Mesorhizobium shangrilense: one gene and its partner. The main gene of each other region encodes a partner of the protein of the gene in region 2 in a complex. Links are inferred from orthologs where the notes say so. Each region holds a gene or a part of one and is shown on either strand. Other genes may lie near its edges. The genes, in order: uvrA and mfd.

Region 1 (6,582 bases), 260 kb from region 2 along the record:
GGGGCGGCAAGGCTTGCCGCCATGGCGGCCGCGAGGGTGGGGGCCGGCGCGGTCACGCTGATGTCGCCGGCAAACGCCCTGCAGGTGAGCGCGGCGCACCTCACATCCATCATGTTGCGCGAGACGGACACGCTCGAAGACGTACGCGACTTCCTCGCCGAGCGCCGGCCGCGGGCGCTGGTGTTCGGACCCGGCCTCGGCCCCCAGGTGGAAGTCGGCCGTTTCCTCATCGACCTGTTGCCCGTCGCCCACGAGCACTGCGGCGGGATCGTCATAGATGCCGATGGTCTCACCTCGGCTTCGAAGCAGCTCGACGACTTCGTCGCGGCGGCAACGTCAGAACGGGCGCCGGAACTCGTACTCACGCCGCATGCCGGCGAGTTCGCGCGGCTGTTCCCGGACTTGGCCGCAGACGATCGCCTGTCGAAGCTCGACAAGGCGCGGCAGGCGACGGCGCGCACGGGCGCGACTGTTGTCTACAAGGGGCCCGACACAGTGATCGCCGCGCCCGACGGCCGCGCGGTCATCAACGCCAACGGCACGCCGCTGCTGGCGACCGCCGGGTCCGGCGACGTGCTCTCGGGCCTGATCGCCGGTCTGCTCGCGCAAGGCATGCCCACATTCGACGCCGCCTGTGCGGCGGTCTGGATGCATGCGGAAGCGGCGGCCCGCTTCGGCCCGGGGCTGATCGCCGAGGATCTGCCGGCTGCGATCTGCCCCGTCCTGAGGGAACTGCGGCGTTAGCCGACGCGCTCCATGAAGGCCATTGCCGCATGTGGGGCGCGAATCTTGCCCTCGTGGATGAAGTACACGAAGACGTCGCGCGGACGCTGCTCAAGCTTGCGTGACGGATCGGCGAGGGGAAGATCGCCGGGCTGCCCGCCCTCCGCCCATTGCCGCGCCCTTTTCACCCAGCCGTCGAGTTCCTTCGGCGGATAGGCGGTAGGCACGTCGTCCTCGCCCTTCTGCAGCCGCGCATAAATGAAGTCGGAGGTGACGTCGGCGATCTCGGGATAGTCGTGGTGGTGCGCGTAACAGATCGCCGCCTTGTATTTTGCGGCGAGCGTGACGAATTCGGGCACGCCAAAGCTGGCATGGCGCACTTCCAGCACATGGCGGAGCGGAACGCCGCCGTCGTTCTCCTGCAGGAGCTTGAGAAATGCCTCGAAATCGTCTGGTTCGAACTTCTTGGTCGGTGCGAACTGCCAGACGATCGGACCGAGCCGGTCGCCGAGTTCCCGTACGCCCGTGTCCCAGAATTTCTTCAGGGATTCAGCAGCTTCGCCCAGCACCTTCTTGTTGGTGACGAAGCGGTTGCCCTTCACGGAGAAGACAAAGCCATCCGGCGCGTCGGCTGCCCACTTGGCGAACGTCTCGGGCGTCTGCCCCCGATAGTAGGTGCCGTTGATCTCGATGGTCGGCACTTGCCGGGCGGCGAACTGAAGCTGCTGCTTTTTCGGCAGGTCGCCGGGATAAAAAGTGCCTTCCCACGGTTCGAAGGTCCAGCCGCCCATGCCGGCTCGGATTGTCCCGGAATTTCCCATCCTGTCTTGCCTCTCGTCGCTGGTTTGTTCGACCGCCGCAGTGAGGCGCTATCAGGACATTCTGGCGAGATCGGTCAAGTCGTCGAACACAACCCTGCTGACATGCGAGTGGCGCGCCGGTGCAGTAGCCATGCACAGAAGGGGAGGTCAGCTTGCGGCGGCCGGCAGGGATTGTCGTTCCGCCTCGTGGCTCGCCAGTGCGGCCTTGATCGCGGGGGCTCCGGCCACGATCAGCGCCTCGCTGACATGCATGCCGGTGGCGAGGAGCTTGCGGCCGAGCATATGGTCGGCCGGTCGATTTACCGAGTGGACGGCCACCAGCTTCGGCCCCCTGAAATGATAGACCGAGAAGCTGTTCTGGTCGGGCGTCCCGTTGGCAATGAAACGGTCGGCGCCGAACGACAGGCCCGCCATCTGCAGCTTGACCGCGCCCTGATCCGACCAGAACCAGGGAACCTCGCGATAGGGGGCCGCCCTGCCCATGATGCTGCGGGCGGCATGACGCGCCTGATCCGTGGCGTTCTGCACCGATTCCAGCCGTTCGGACCTGCCGCTCAGCCAGTGAGCGTAGGAGACGCAGTCTCCGATCGCATAGATGTTTGGGACGGAGCTTTGCATGTCGGGGCCGACCGCCACGCCGTTGTCGATTGTGCAACCGGCCTGGCGGGCGAGATCAAAATCGGCATCGGCGCCGATGCCGACGATGACGAGATCGGCATCGAGGCGTTCGCCGGCTTTCGTCACCACGGCCCGCAGTCTGGCTCCGTCGCGCTCCAAATGCTCGATCGCGCTGCCGAGCAGCAGCCGGACGCCCAGCGAGCGGTGGTAGTCGGCCAGGAACGAAGAGATCTGCGGGGCGACCGCGCGGGCCAGCAGGCGATCCGCCGCTTCCACGACGGCGACCTGCTTTCCCATCATCGCGAGCGAGGCTGCCGCCTCCAGCCCGATGAAGCCGCCGCCGATGACGACGACGGATTGCGCCGAGGGCAGGGCGCTGCGCAGCGCCCGCGCATCATCGGCTGAACGCAGGTAGTGGACGCCGTCGCCGTCGACACCCTGCACGGCAAGTCGCCGCGGCTTTGCTCCCGTCGCCAGCACGAGCCGGTCGAACGACGCGGTCGAGCCGTCCTGCAAAGTGAGCTCGCGCCCGGCCGAATCGATGGACTGGACGCGCTGGCCGAAGCGGAGCTCCACCCTGTTGTCGACATAGACGCTCTCGGCACGCAGCAATTGCGGCTTAGCGTCAGGCGTCTTCAGGAATGTCTTGGAGAGGGGAGGCTTGTGGTATGGAACTTCTGTCTCGCCGGAGAAGAGCGCAATCGGCCCTTCATATCCCTCCTGGCGCAGCGCGACCGCCAACTGGCTGCCGCCGTGCCCCGCCCCGATGATGGCAACACCGTTCTTCATTCCGTCACCACGCCCTTGCCGCGCATTGTTGATAACTGCCACGCTGGATCATGGCCGATCGCCGCCACATCCCTTGTCGCCACGGCGACCTGCCTTGGCGTGTCCGATGCGTTCATAGCCCATTCGTATCCCTTGTGATGCCCCTCCTCGCGCAAGGTTCCCGCGGCTCGCGCCTCGAGGGGGAACGAGCTTGCGATGGACAGGCTTCGTGAGGGGGCATGCGGAGGATAGCCGCACGCGGAATGTAGTGACTTTCCGCGAAGCTCCAAGGGCAAGAGGATGTGGCAGGATTCTGCATTCACGGCTGGCCGGACGTCCGCCGGGGAAAGGTCACCCGGCGCCAGCGCCGCGGCCTACTCCGCGGCCTCGCGCTTCCTTGCCCCCGGCCGCCTCTCCAGCAGTTCCTGCAGGAACTGGCCGGTGTAGCTCCGCTTCTCGTGCACCACATCCTCCGGACGACCGGAGACGACCAGCTCGCCGCCGCCGTCGCCGCCCTCCGGCCCGAGGTCGAGCACCCAGTCGGCCGTCTTGATGACCTCCAGATTGTGCTCGATGACCGCGACCGTGTTGCCCTGGTCGACCAGTTCGTGCAGCACCTCGAGCAGCTTGGCCACATCGTGGAAGTGCAGGCCGGTGGTCGGCTCGTCGAGGATGTAGAGCGTCTTGCCGGTCGCCTTGCGCGACAGTTCCTTGGCGAGCTTGATGCGCTGCGCCTCGCCGCCTGACAGCGTCGTCGCCTGCTGGCCGATGTGGATGTAGCCCAGCCCCACCTGCTTCAGCGTCGTCAGCTTGTCGCGCACGGCCGGCACTGCTGCGAAGAAGTCGACGCCTTCCTCCACCGTCATGTCCAGCACGTCGGCGATCGACTTGCCCTTGAAGGTGACATCCAGCGTTTCGCGGTTGTAGCGCTTGCCGTGGCAGACGTCGCAGGTGACGTAGACATCGGGCAGAAAGTGCATCTCGATCTTGATGACGCCATCGCCCTGGCAGGCCTCGCAGCGGCCGCCCTTGACGTTGAACGAAAAGCGGCCCGGCTGGTAGCCACGCGCCTTGGCCTCGGGCAGCCCCGCGAACCAGTCGCGGATCGGCGTGAAGGCGCCCGTGTAGGTGGCCGGATTGGAACGCGGCGTGCGGCCGATCGGGCTCTGGTCGATGTCGATGACCTTGTCGAGGAACTCCAGTCCCTCGATGCGATCGTGCTCGGCGGGTTGCTCGCGCGACCCCATGATGCGGCGGGACGCCGCCTTGAACAGCGTCTCGATCAGGAATGTGGATTTGCCGCCGCCCGACACGCCGGTGACGCAGGTGAAGGTGCCGAGCGGGATTTCCGCCGTCACGTTCTTGAGGTTGTTGCCGCGCGCGCCCACCACCTTGATGCGCTTGTTCTTCTTCAGTTCGCGCCGGGCTTCCGGCATGGCGATCTCAAGCTGGCCGGAAAGATACTTCCCGGTGATAGAGTTCGGGTTCGCCATGATGGCTTCCGGCGTGCCCTCCGCGATCACGCGGCCGCCATGGATGCCGGCGGCGGGACCGATGTCGACGACATAGTCGGCATGCAGGATCGCGTCCTCGTCGTGCTCCACCACGATCACTGTGTTGCCCAGGTCGCGCAGGTGCTTCAGCGTGTCGAGCAGCCGGGCGTTGTCGCGCTGGTGGAGGCCGATCGATGGCTCGTCCAGCACGTAGAGCACGCCGGTCAGGCCCGAGCCGATCTGCGAGGCGAGCCGGATACGCTGGCTCTCGCCGCCCGACAGCGTGCCGGAATTGCGCGACAGCGTCAGATAGTCGAGGCCGACGTCGTTGAGGAAGCGCAGGCGCTCGCGGATCTCCTTGAGGATGCGCACCGCGATCTCGTTCTGCTTGGCGTTGAGGCCTTGGGGCAGATCGCTGAACCAGGCATCGGCCTTGCGGATCGAGAGTTCCGTGACCTCGCCGATGTGCTTGCCGGCCACCTTGACTGCCAGGGCCTCCGGCTTCAGGCGATAGCCGTTGCAGGCAGGGCAGGGGGTCGCCGCCATGAAGCGCTCGATCTCCTCGCGCATCCAGGCGGAATCGGTTTCCTTCCAGCGCCGCTCGAGGTTCGGGATGACGCCTTCAAAAGTCTTGGTCGTTTTGTAGGAGCGCAGGCCGTCGTCATAGTTGAACGCGACCTGCGTCTCGCCGGTGCCGCGCAGGATCGCCCGCTTGCCTTCCTCGGGAAGATCACGCCAGCGGTCGCCGAGCTTGAAGCCGTACACCTTGCCCAGTCCCTCGAGGGTCTGGGCGTAGTACGGCGAACTGGACTTCGCCCACGGGGCGATCGCGCCTTCGCGCAGCGAGACGTGGTCTTCGGGGACGATCAAATTCTCGTCGATGGCGCGCTGGCTGCCCAACCCGTCGCAGGTCGGGCAGGCGCCGAACGGATTGTTGAAGGAGAAGAGCCGCGGTTCAATCTCGGGAATGGTGAAACCGGAAACGGGGCAGGCGAATTTTTCCGAGAACAGGATCCGCTCATGCGTCTCGTTCTTCGACTTATAGGCGCTGTCGCCTCCTGCCGTCTCTTCGATCGGCAACGGCTTGTCGGCAAATTCCGCGACGGCCAGCCCTTCGGCCAGCTTCAGCGCAGTTTCCATGGAATCGGCAAGGCGCGTGGCGAGGTCGCCGCGCACGACCACACGGTCGACCACAACGTCGATGTCGTGCTTGTACTTCTTGTCCAGGGCCGGGACGTCGGCGATCTCGTAGAAGACGCCGTCCACCTTGACGCGCTGAAAACCTTTCTTCTGGAGTTCGGCCAGTTCTTTCCTGTACTCGCCCTTGCGTCCGCGGACGATGGGGGCGGTGATGTAGAGGCGCGTGCCCTCGGGAAGGGCCAGGACCCGATCGACCATCTGGCTGACCGTCTGGCTCTCGATCGGCAGGCCCGTGGCCGGCGAATAGGGCACGCCGACGCGCGCCCACAAGAGGCGCATGTAGTCGTAGATCTCGGTGACGGTGCCGACCGTCGAACGCGGGTTGCGGCTGGTCGTCTTCTGCTCGATCGAGATAGCCGGCGACAGGCCGTCGATCTGGTCGACGTCCGGCTTCTGCATCATCTCCAGGAACTGCCGCGCATAGGCCGACAGGCTCTCGACATAGCGCCGCTGCCCCTCGGCATAGATGGTGTCGAACGCGAGCGATGACTTTCCTGAGCCCGAGAGCCCGGTCATCACGACGAGGCTGTCGCGTGGCAGGTCGAGGTCGACGTTCTTCAGATTGTGTTCGCGCGCGCCGCGAATGGAGATGAACTTGTGGTCCGGCATGACCATCCATTTTTACAGGTGAGAGCGTGGAGCTTGCGCGCGGCTGCGCAGCCGTCGCCCGAATGTAGGCGTGGATTATCAGATGTCGAGGGGAGAACGCAACGGAAACAAAAACAACTGACATCGTGTTGTCAGGAGCAGACGCCGTTGGGCACGTCCTCTCGCGCCGTTGTGCCGCTTGACCCGATCTATTGCGCTCCGATCACATTTTGCCGGCGAAGGTCCGTTTTTGGTTGACGGGCTTGGCCGATCGGCAGAGAATCACCAGTGTCCTTTCAGGACTTGCGAGGTAAAAGGCCGCCTGCGAGGCGCCGCAGGCTCGCGAGGAGAAAGCGGCATTTGGAGCAACG
Region 2 (11,741 bases):
GGCGATCGACACCGCGACGGTTCGCTTCACCACCTTCAAGCCCGAGCCGCTGTTCGAGATCCTGCTCAACGCGCAGCAGGGCTACATCATCCCCAAGGCCTATGTGATGGGCCTGACCGGCGACCCGCAGGTCGCCGATGTATCCGACTTTGAAGCCTTCGGCCTGAAGCCCGTCGGGACCGGGCCGTACCGCATCAGCGCTTTCCAGCCGGGCGAGACGGTCGTCTACGAGAAGTTCGCCGAGCACTACGGCGAGGCTGCCCCGCTCGACCGCGTCGAACTGCGCCGCATCGGCGAGATGGCGACGCGCCTGACCGCGCTGGCCAATGGCGAAGTCGACATCATCACCAACGTGGCGCCGGATCAGCTGGCAACGATCGAAGCCAATCCCGCGCTCAAGGTCGAGGGCAACGTCACCCCGCTCTTCCATCTGGTGTTCTTCAACACCGAGAACCCGCGCCTGGCCGACAAGAAGCTCCGTCAGGCGCTCAGCCACGCCATCGACCGCGACCTGCTCAACGAGGCGCTTTGGCTGGGCAAGGCCGTTGTTCCCTCGACCCATACCTATCCGCAGTATGGCGAGCTCTACACGCCCGAACTGAAAACGTTCGAATACGACCTGGAGAAGGCCAAGGCCCTGCTCGCCGAGTCGAGCTACGACGGCAAGCCGATCCGCTTCGACACCGACGCGGTCTACTACACCAACGGCCTGCTCGCCGCCCAGGCGATCAAGGAGATGTGGGCCGCGATCGGCGTCGAGCTGAACCTCAACGTCGATCCCAAGTGGACCGGCAACGACGCCGACATGGAAACCCGCAACTGGTCGAACCCGATGTATTTCGCCGATCCGGCCGGTTCCTACGGTACGATGTGGAGCCCGACCGGCGCCCGCATCACCAGCGGTTCGTGGAAGCCCAGCGAAGAATACACCGCGATGTGGGAGCGCTTCCGTTTCTCGACTGACGTCGCGGAGCGCAAGGCCGCCTATGCCGAGATCATGGCCTATGTGAAGGAAGAGGCGCCGTTCGTGCTGCTCTACCAGCCATACGAATCGTACGGCCTCAGCAAGAGCGTCGAGTGGAAGCCCCTGCCCGGCCACATCCCCTACGTGCTCGACTTCCGCGCCGGCAACGTCGCCGTCGCCGACTGATCCAGCCAGGCCGTCGGCGAGCGCTATCGCCGGCGGCCGCGCTCTACCCTTTTCCAGGAAACCGCCATGACCGCCCCCATGCTGCTCAGCGTCGAGAACCTGCGCATCAGCTTTGCGACCGAGCGCGGCCAGTTCGTTGCCGTCGACGACCTCTCCTTCACCGTGGCCGCGGGTGAATGCGTCGCCGTCGTCGGGGAGTCGGGCTCCGGCAAGTCGGTGACGGCGATGTCCATGCTCGGCCTGACCGCGTTCAATGGCGGGAGCATCGACGCCGGCGCCATCCGCTTCCGGCGTCGCGACGGCTCCGACTGCGACCTGACGCAATTGTCCGGAAAGTCAATTCAGCAGATCCGCGGCGACGAGATCGCTATGATCTTCCAGGAGCCGATGACAAGCCTCAATCCGGTGTTCACCGTCGGCGAACAGATCGCCGAAGTGATCCGCCAGCATCGCCGGGTCGATGCCGCGGAGGCAGCACATAGGGCGGTCGATCTGCTCAGGCGCGTGCGCATTCCCGAACCGGAACGGCGCTTTGCCCAGTATCCTCACGAGCTGTCGGGCGGCATGCGCCAGCGCGTTGTCATCGCCATGGCGCTCGCCTGCGAGCCGCGCCTGCTGATCGCCGACGAGCCGACGACCGCACTCGACGTCACCATCCAGGCGCAGATTCTCGATCTGCTGCGCGAGCTGGCGGACGCTTCGGAGATGGCTGTCCTCTTCATCACCCACGACATGGGCGTGGTCGCCGAGATCGCCGACCGGGTCGTGGTCATGCATCACGGCCGCAAGGTCGAGGAGAACACCACGGCCGCGCTGTTCGCGGCTCCATCAGAGTCCTACACCAGAAGGCTGCTGGCCGCCGTGCCCAGGCTCGGCAGCATGAAGCCGTTTGCCGGTCCGCGCCGCTTCGGCGACGAGACGCCGGATTCGGAGACCAGGGCAAAAAGAGAACCGCTGCTTACCGTGCGTGACCTGACGACGCGTTTTCCCGTGCGTACGGGGGCGTTCAAGCGGCACGTCGCCAATGTCCATGCCGTCGATGGCGTCTCGTTCACCCTCGGCAAGGGCGAAACTCTCTCGCTGGTGGGCGAATCGGGTTGCGGCAAGTCCACCACCGGCCGCTCGATCCTCAGATTGGTCGAGCCCAATTCCGGCGCCGTCGAGCTCGAGGGCGAAGACGTGCTGACCCTGACCAAGGACAGGCTCCGGGCCAGACGCCGCGACATGCAGATCATCTTTCAGGATCCCTATGCGGCGCTCGACCCGCGCCTGACCGCCTTCGAGCAGGTGGCCGAACCGCTGGTCATCCACGGAATCTCAACCGGCTCTGCCCTGCGCGATCGCGTGGTCTCGCTGATCCAGCGCGTAGGCCTGACCGAAGAGCAGCTGGAGCGCTACCCGCACGAGTTCTCCGGCGGCCAGCGCCAGCGGCTCTGCATTGCCCGGGCGCTGACGCTTTCGCCCAAGATCATCATCGCCGACGAGCCGGTTTCGGCACTCGACGTGTCGATACAGGCGCAGGTCGTCAACCTGATGATCGAGCTGCAGGAGGAGCTGGGGCTTTCCTATCTCTTCATCTCGCACGACATGGCCGTCGTCGAGCGCATGAGCCACCGCGTCGCCGTGATGTGCCTGGGGCGGATCGTCGAGATCGGCCCTAGGGCCACCGTCTTCGGCGATCCGCGGCATGACTATACAAGGACGCTGCTGTCGGCCGTCCCCAGTCCAGACCCGTCCAGGCGCCGCACCGCCGCACTGCCGGCAGGCCAGCTTCCTTCACCCATCCGTCCGGTCGGCCACGCCTTCGAGGCCCCGGTCTACGACCAGGTCGGCCCGGACCATTTCGTCCTGATGAACTGACGCATGACAGGAGACACCATGCTCGCCACCTTCGCCGCGCCGGGAAAATTCTACCGCGGCAATCTGCACACCCATTCCAACCGATCGGACGGCGGGCTGGAGCCGCAGGACGTCTGCGGGCGCTACAAGGCGGCCGGCTATGACTTCCTCTGTCTCTCCGACCATTTCCTGCAAAACTTCGATTTTCCGCTGACCGATACGCGTCCGTTCCGCGACGAGACGTTCACCACGATCATCGGCGCCGAGCTGCATGCGCCGAACACGCATCTGGGTGAGCTTTGGCACATCCTGGCGGTCGGCCTGCCGCTCGATTTCGCTGCCACGAGCGCGTCCGAGACCGGCCCGCAGCTGGCTCGGCGGGCAGCCGAGGCAGGCGCATTCGTCGGCATCGCCCATCCGCAATGGTACGGGCTCAATACCGAGGACGGGCTGTCGATCGACGCCGCCCACGCGGTGGAGATCTACAACCACACCTGCGAACTGCTGTCGGCGCGCCCGGATGGTGTGGTGATGTTCGACCATCTCCTGAACGCGGGCCGTAAGCTCACCGGCTTTGCCGCCGACGATGCGCACTTCAAGGCTGACGGCGCTTTCGGGGGCTGGGTGCAGGTCAAGGCCGAGGAACTGACGCCGGAAGCCCTGCTCGCGGCGCTCAAGGCCGGTCACTACTACGCCAGCCAGGGCCCGGAAATCCTGTCGGTGGAGCGCGACGGGGACAAGCTCCACGTCGAGACCACGCCCGCCCGTTCGATCTCGCTTGCCGGCCGTGCTTCCGCCTCTGAAGTCGTCCATGGCGAGGCCATCACCACCGCCACGCTCGACCTCTCCAAATTCGCGGGCTCCTGGTGCCGCATGGTGGTCACCGCCGCCGACGGCAAGCGAGCCTGGAGCCAACCGGAATATTTGTGACCGAGGGCATCTGGCGGCTGACAGCCGCCTACGCCGCTGCCTTCTCCACGAGGCGCGCCAGTTGCGTCATCACAACGGCCGAGCCTGCCAGCCGCTTGTCGGGCGTCGGCCAGTCGCGGATGAACACCACGCTCTGGTCGGGCCTGATCTTCGCCAGGCTTCCCTGCTCGCCGATGTAGCGGACGAGACCAACCGGATTGGAGAACTCGCGCTTGCGGAACTGGATTACGACGCCCTTCGGTCCGGCGTCGAGCTTCTCGACATTGGCCTTGCGGCACAGCGCCTTGATGAAGACGATCTTTAGCAGGTGCTTCACCTCTTCCGGCAGCGGGCCGAATCGGTCGATCAGCTCGGCCCCGAAGGCGTCGATCTCTTCCGGGGTCTCCAGTTCGCCCAGGCGGCGATAGAGCGCCAGCCTGAGCTGCAGGTCGGGCACGTAGCCTTCCGGGATCATCACGGCAGTGCCGACCGAGATCTGCGGCGACCAATCGCCGTCCGAAACCTCGCCCGTGCCCTTGATCTCAGCGACCGCCTCTTCGAGCATCTGCTGGTAGAGCTCGAAGCCGACCTCCTTGATGTGGCCGGACTGCTCCTCGCCGAGCAGGTTGCCGGCGCCACGTATGTCGAGGTCGTGGCTGGCGAGCTGGAAGCCCGCGCCGAGCGTGTCGAGCGACTGCAGCACCTTCAGCCGGCGTTCGGCGGTGTCGGTGAGCTGCTTGTTCGCCGGCAGGGTGAACAGCGAATACGCACGCACTTTGGAGCGCCCCACCCTGCCGCGCAGCTGGTAAAGCTGGGCAAGGCCGAACATGTCGGCGCGGTGCACGATCATCGTATTCGCAGTCGGGATATCGAGGCCGGACTCCACGATGGTCGTCGACAGCAGCACGTCGTACTGGCCGTCGTAGAAGGCGTTCATGATGTCGTCGAGCTCGCCCGGCGGCATCTGCCCGTTGGCGATGCCGACCTTCAGCTCAGGCACCTGCTCGTGGAGAAAATCCTTGATCTCGGCGAGATCGGAGATGCGCGGAACGACATAAAAACTCTGGCCGCCGCGATAGCGCTCGCGCAGCAGGGTCTCGCGGATCACCAGCGGATCGAAGGGCGAGATGAAGGTCCTTACCGCCATACGGTCGACGGGCGGCGTCGCGATCAGCGACAGCTCACGAACCCCCGTCAGCGCCAGCTGCAGCGTGCGCGGAATCGGCGTCGCCGAGAGCGTCAGCACGTGCACGTCGCTCTTCAGCTCCTTCAGCCGCTCCTTGTGCTTGACCCCAAAATGCTGCTCCTCGTCGATGATCAGTAGGCCGAGGTTCTTGAAAGTGATCGAGGAGCCCAGCAGCGCGTGCGTGCCGACGACAACGTCGACGGTGCCGTCCGTGATGCCCTTCTTGGTCTCGGCCAGTTCCTTGGAACCGACCAGCCGCGAGGCCTGGCGGACGGTAACCGGCAGGCCGGAAAAGCGCTGCGAGAACGTCTTGAAATGCTGCCGGGCAAGCAGCGTAGTCGGCACCACCACCGCGACCTGGAACCCTTCCATTGCAGCGACGAACGCGGCGCGCAACGCCACCTCGGTCTTGCCGAAGCCGACGTCGCCGCAGATCAGCCTGTCCATCGGCTTGCCGAGCGAGAGGTCGTCCAGCACCGCGTCGATGGCGCTCTGCTGATCGTCCGTCTCGTCGTAGGGGAAGCGCGCGGCGAACTCGCCATAGAGCCCGTCCGGCGGGTTGATTTCCGGAGCCGGCCGCATCTGGCGTTCCGCGGCGAGATTGATCAGCTGACCGGCCATCTCGAGCAGGCGGCGCTTGAGCTTCGCCTTGCGCGACTGCCATGCGCCGCCGCCGAGCTTGTCGAGCGTCGCTTCCGCAGAGTCGGACCCGTAGCGCGACAGGAGTTCGATGTTCTCAACCGGAAGGAAGAGCCGTCCGTCTCCCGCGTAGTGGATCTCCAGGCAATCGTGCGGCGCGCCCGCCGCCTCGATCGTCTTGAGGCCGATGAAGCGGCCGATGCCGTGATCAGAATGCACGACGATGTCGTTGGCCGACAGCGAGGCCACCTCTGCGATGAAATCCGCCGCGCGTTTGCGCTTCTTGCGGCGAACGAGGCGGTCGCCGAGCACGTCCTGCTCCGCGACGACGACCAACCCGTCCGTTTCAAATCCGGCCTCCATCGGCAGCACCGCGAGACCGGCCTGCCCGTCTTTCAGCCGCTCGACGTCTGCGAGTGTCGTCACCTTGGCGAGGTTGCCGAGGTGATGCTCGCCGAGGATCTGGCCGAGGCGATCGAGCGAACCTTCCGTCCAGCCGGCGATCACCACCTTGCGTTTCGCCGCGCGTTCGTCGGCGACGTGTTTCACGACGGCATCGAAGACGTTTGCGTTGGGGTCCGCGCGCTCCTGCTCGAAGCTGCGCCCCGCCCTCGATCCGCCGTGCAGTACCTTGCGGCCCGTCACCTCAGGGGCGTCGAACGGCGTGAGATCTATGCCGGTGCGCTCGCCGATCGCCTTCGCCACGTCTTCCGGCGAAAGGTAGAGCCGGTCAGGCGGGATGGGCTTGTAGGGCACCGCATCCTTCAGGGCGCTGTCGCCCTGCTTCCTGCGGGCCTCGTAGTGGTCGAGGATCAGTGCGTGGCGCTCCGTCAGCGCCTCGTGCGCCAGGTGATCAAACACGACGGGAGCGTCAGCCACATAGTCGAAGATGGTGTCGAGCCGTTCGTAGAACAGCGGCAGCCAGTGCTCCATGCCCGAGAAGCGACGTCCCTCCGACACGGCAGCATAGAGCGCGTCGTCGCGCGACGGCGCGCCGAATGTCTCGATATAGGCGCGGCGGAAGCGGCTGATCGTCTCCGGCGTCAGCGCCACTTCGCTCATCGCCTGGAGCGTCATCGTGCTGCGCTGCCCGGTCGTACGCTGGGTTGCGACGTCAAAGGCCCGGATCGATTCCAGCGTGTCGCCGAAGAAGTCGAGCCGCAGCGCCTCCGGCGTTCCCGGCGCGAATAGATCCAGTATGCCGCCGCGCACGGCGAACTCGCCGATGTCGCGCACCGTCGACACCCGGTCAAAACCGGCGCTTTCCAGCCGCGCGGTCAGCGCTTTCATGTCGATCTGGTTGCCGGGCTTAGCGCGGAAGGTCTGCGCGTCGATGATCTCGGCCGGCGGGATGCGTTGCAATAGTGCGTTAGCTGTCGTCAGCACAAGCGCGCGGTGCGGCGCCCTGGCTAGGGCGATCATCGCGCCGAGCGCATCGAGCCGCCTCGCGGCGGCGTCGGCGCCGGGCGAGACCCGGTCATAGGGTAGACAGTCCCAGGCTGGAAAGTCGAGCACGGGCAGGTCCGGCGCAACGAAGGCGAGGGCCTCGATAAGTTGGGGCAGCTTCTGTCCGTCGCGCGCGACGAAGATCATCGGCCGGTCTGCTGCGATCTCCTTCGAGATCTGGGCCAGCGCGAACGCTTCGTAGCCGTCGGCTACGCCGTCTAGGGTGAACAGCCCGGCCCTGCCCTTCGGCAGGCCGATCGTTTTCGTCAGGCTCATCGGGTCACGTTCAGAATGTCATCGCCCTTCGGAACGCGAGTATGCGCTCGAAGAGCGGTGTGTTGTGTTCGGCCGGGATTTGCCGTTCGCCGGTGACCCAGGCCAGAAGGTCGGTGTCGGGAATATCCAGAAGATGCTCATATTGGTCGATTTCAGCGTCGGTCAAGCCGTCGATCGTCGCATCCGCGAAGGTGCCCAGCACCAGGTCCAGCTCGCGCATGCCGCGATGCCAGGAGCGGAAGAGGACCTTGCGCCGCCGGATGTCCAGCCCATCGCTCGAACGTGTTGTGCCTGTCATCTTCGCCTCTCTTCAGGTGCGCGCCTATAGCGTGGATAGACGCCCGAGTCATGCTTGCATGCGGGGTGCATCCGCCTAATGTCCTCGCCATGTACGCGCTCCACCTCTCGCTCTGCCCGTCCACAACCCCTTCCAGCAGGGAGCGTAGGTGAGATGCGCCCGCCCCTCCTCGATCCGCTGTTCGCGCCCATCACCTCGCTCGACGGCGTCGGCCCCAAGGTGGCCAAACTGATCGAGAACGTCGTGCCCGCCGACCTCGGCGACCGCGCCGCGCGTGTCGGCGACCTGATTTTCACGCTGCCGCACTCGGTGATCGACCGCCGCCATCGACCCGGCATCGCGCACGCGGCCGAGGGCGCAATCGTCACGCTGGAGGTGCGCGTCGACCGCCACCAGCCGCCGCCGCGGGGAAATCGCTCGGTCCCCTACCGCGTCTACGTGCACGACGACACCGGCGAACTCGCGCTGACCTTCTTCCACGCCCACGCGGCCTATCTCGAAAAGTCGCTGCCGGAAGGCGAATGGGTGGTCGTCAGCGGCCGCATGGAATGGTTCAACGGCAGGCCGAGCATGGTCCATCCCGACCACATCGCGCGTCTCGAGGATGCGGCCAGCCTACCGCTCGTCGAGCCCGTCTATCCTCTGACGGCAGGGCTCTCCGCCAAAATCCTCCGGCGCGCGATCGGCCAGGCGTTGGCCCGGGTTCCCGCGATGCCGGAATGGATGGACCCGTCGATTGCGCGCCGCCACACGTTTCCATCCTTCGCGCAGGCGTTGCAGCGCTTGCACAATCCCGCCGACCCCTTGGATCTGTCCGCCGAGGGTGTGGCATGGCGAAGGCTCGCCTATGACGAATTCCTCGCCGGCCAGGTCTCGCTCGCGCTGGTCCGGGCGAATACCCGCCGACTTTCGGGCCGCCCTCTCACTGGCGACGGCCGGATCGAAGACGCAGTCCGTCGCGCGCTCCCCTATTCGCTCACAGCCTCCCAGGAACAGGCGCTCGCCGAGATCAATGCCGATCTGGCCGAGCCCGAGCGCATGCTGCGCCTGCTGCAGGGCGACGTTGGCTCAGGCAAGACCGTCGTTGCGCTGCTGGCCGCCGCCCGCGCCGTGGAAGCTGGCGGCCAGGCGGCTCTCATGGCGCCGACTGAGATCCTTGCCCGGCAGCACCTCGCCACTATCGCTCCACTGGCCGAGCGCGCCGGCATGCGCGCGGCGATCCTCACCGGCCGGGAGAAGGGACGCGAACGGGCAGAGGTTCTCGAGGGCCTTGCGAGCGGCGCGATCCATCTGGTGGTGGGCACCCACGCACTCTTCCAGGAAGCCGTGGCCTATCGCGACCTCGTGCTCGCCATCGTCGACGAGCAGCACCGCTTCGGCGTGCACCAGCGCCTCGCCATCACGGCCAAGGGCAACGCGCCGGACATGCTTGTCATGACGGCGACGCCGATCCCTCGCACGCTCGTCCTCACTGCTTTCGGCGATATGGACGTCTCCCGCCTGACAGAAAAGCCGGCCGGCCGGCAACCGATCAAGACCGTCACCTTGCCGCTAGAGCGCTTCGACGAACTGGTCGACCGGATGCACAAGGCGGTCTCGGAGGGGCAAAAAATCTACTGGATCTGCCCGCTCGTGGAAGAATCGGAGGAGATCAAGCTGATGTCCGCGGAGGACCGTTTCAATTCATTGAAACCTGTCTTTGGATCGGCAATCGGCCTCGTCCACGGGCGCATGAAGGGCGCCGAGAAGGACGAGGCGATGCGCGCCTTCAAGTCCGGCGAGACCCGCGTGCTGATCGCGACGACAGTCATCGAGGTCGGCGTCGACGTTCCGGACGCCACCATCATCGTGATCGAGCATGCGGAACGGTTCGGCCTCGCCCAGCTCCACCAACTGCGCGGCCGTGTCGGCCGCGGCGATCGCGCGTCGACATGCGTGCTCCTCTTTAAGGACCCGCTCGGAGAGACGGCCAAGCGCCGCCTCTCGGTCATGCGCGATACGGAAGATGGCTTCGTCATCGCCGAGGAGGATCTCAAGCTGCGCGGCGAAGGCGAGCTTCTGGGCACGCGGCAGTCGGGCACGCCGGGTTTCCAGGTGGCCCGCATCGAAAGCCATGCGGATCTTCTGGAGGTCGCCCGCGACGACGCGCGGCTGCTGCTCACGCGCGATCCGGACCTGCAGGATGAGCGCGGACAAGCGGTGCGGCTGCTGCTCTATCTGTTCGGACGCGACGAGGCGGTGCGGCTCTTGCGGGCAGGCTGAACCGCACTACTCTGCCGCCTTGCGGCGTCCTCTCAGTGCTGCCTCGGCCAACGCCTGCACCTTCGCCTCAATCTCCGGCCCCACCAGGCCAGCGGAGATCAGCAGCTTCGCGGCGTCCTCGATGCTCATGTCGAGTCGGATCAGGTCCTTCTCGTCAACATAGAGCAAATAGCCGGTGGTGACGTTGGGGGTAATCGGACGGAACACGGCGACGGTGCGGCTGTGCTCCATCGCCAGCGCGCGGTTGATTTCCGATTCCTGCTGCTTGGCGATGAAGACGATCGACCATGCGCCCTTGCGCGGATACTCGAACAGCGCCACCTCCTTGAAGAGGTCGGAACGGTTGGCGAGCACGGTCTCGAAAATCTGCTTCAGCCCGCCGTAGACGTTCCGCACCAGCGGCATGCGGTTGAGCAAGCGCTCGCCAAGACCGACGATGGCGCGGCCGACGAAACTCGCCGTGATGAACCCGATCAGCGTGATCATTACTAGGGCGACGATCAGGCCGAAGCCGGGCACGGAGAACTGCAGGTAGTTTTCCGGATTATAGCGGGCCGGGATGTAGGGCTTCACCCAGGAATCGATCCAGCCCACGACCGACCAGACCAGGTAGGCGGTGATCGCCAAAGGCGCGGTCACGATGATGCCGGTCAGGAAGTAGTTCCTGAGCCGCATCATTGCAGAGGCTTTTTGGCTGATGTCCGACATGTTTGCCCGAGATTGTGCGCTGCACTCCAATAGAGCAGCGTCACGAGGTTTGGACAATCAAATAAGTCGGAGCACCCTGGCGCTATTCGACGGTCACCGACTTCGCGAGGTTTCGCGGCTGGTCGACGTCGGTGCCCATGAACACCGCCGTATAGTAGGCCAGCATCTGGATGGGCAAAGCGTAGATGATCGGCGCGATCAGTTCCGGCACATCCGGCAGTACGATCGTCTCCATCGTCTTCACGGTCGCGTTGGCCGCCCCCTTGCGGTCGGTGATCAGGATGATCTTGCCGCCGCGCGCTGCGACCTCCTGCATGTTGGAGACGGTCTTTTCGAAAATGCGGTCGTGCGGCGCGATCACGATGACCGGCATGCTCTCGTCGATCAGCGCGATGGGGCCATGCTTCAGCTCGCCTGCTGCATAACCTTCGGCGTGTATGTACGAGATTTCCTTGAGTTTTAGCGCGCCTTCCATGGCGAGCGGGAAGCTGGTGTCGCGGCCGAGATAGAGCACGTGGCGCACCTGCGACAGCTCGCGCGCCACCTTCTCGATCTGCTCCTCCAGCTTCAGCACCTGGCTGGCGAAGCGGGGCGCCTCCGACAGCTGGCGCACCAGCGCCTTCTCTTCGTCGGCCGTGACCGTGCCCCGCGCCACCGCGGCGCGTACCGCGAGCGAGGCCAGGACCGAAAGCTGGCAGGTGAACGCCTTGGTCGACGCGACGCCGATCTCCGGGCCGGCCAGAGTCGGCAGGGTGACGTCGGATTCGCGCGCGATGGTCGATTCGCGCACGTTCACCACCGCGCCGATGGGCACGCCTTCCTTGCGGCAGTAGCGCAGCGAGGCCAGCGTATCGGCGGTCTCGCCCGACTGCGAGATGAACAGCGCAGCGCTTTGCTTGCTGAGTGGCATCTCGCGGTAGCGGAACTCCGAGGCGATATCGATGTCGACCGGCAGCCGTGCGTAGCGCTCGAACCAGTACTTGCTGACCAGACCGGCGAGGTAGGCCGTTCCGCAAGCCGAGATCGCC

Evidence for each region.
Region 1: the proteins of mfd (region 2) and uvrA are in contact, whole or in part, in a crystal structure (PDB 4DFC), measured with the Escherichia coli proteins. The link is inferred for Mesorhizobium shangrilense from one-to-one orthologs.

The regions. Positions count from the first base shown.
Region 1 is NZ_JAQGPN010000001.1:2,953,913-2,960,494, forward strand. The notes cover bases 3,105-6,582. They hold uvrA (excinuclease ABC subunit UvrA), read right to left. Parts: upstream 6,233-6,582; coding sequence 3,305-6,232; downstream 3,105-3,304. Outside these bases: PD284_RS14235 (NAD(P)H-hydrate dehydratase), read left to right, coding at 1-744; PD284_RS14240 (DUF72 domain-containing protein), read right to left, coding at 741-1,544; PD284_RS14245 (NAD(P)/FAD-dependent oxidoreductase), read right to left, coding at 1,692-2,951. UniProt on the Escherichia coli protein: The UvrABC repair system catalyzes the recognition and processing of DNA lesions. UvrA is an ATPase and a DNA-binding protein. A damage recognition complex composed of 2 UvrA and 2 UvrB subunits scans DNA for abnormalities.
Region 2 is NZ_JAQGPN010000001.1:3,213,656-3,225,396, forward strand. What follows is about bases 3,748-7,758. They hold mfd (transcription-repair coupling factor), read right to left. Parts: upstream 7,446-7,758; coding sequence 3,948-7,445; downstream 3,748-3,947. Other genes in these bases: PD284_RS15490 (CehA/McbA family metallohydrolase), read left to right, coding at 3,748-3,919; PD284_RS15500 (FAD assembly factor SdhE), read right to left, coding at 7,456-7,743. Also shown: PD284_RS15480 (ABC transporter substrate-binding protein), read left to right, coding at 1-1,150; PD284_RS15485 (ABC transporter ATP-binding protein), read left to right, coding at 1,217-3,010; more of PD284_RS15490, read left to right, coding at 3,014-3,747; ATP-dependent DNA helicase RecG, read left to right, coding at 7,897-10,005; PD284_RS15510 (DUF502 domain-containing protein), read right to left, coding at 10,012-10,683; glmS (glutamine--fructose-6-phosphate transaminase (isomerizing)), read right to left, coding at 10,796-11,741. UniProt on the Escherichia coli protein: Couples transcription and DNA repair by recognizing RNA polymerase (RNAP) stalled at DNA lesions. Mediates ATP-dependent release of RNAP and its truncated transcript from the DNA, and recruitment of nucleotide excision repair machinery to the damaged site.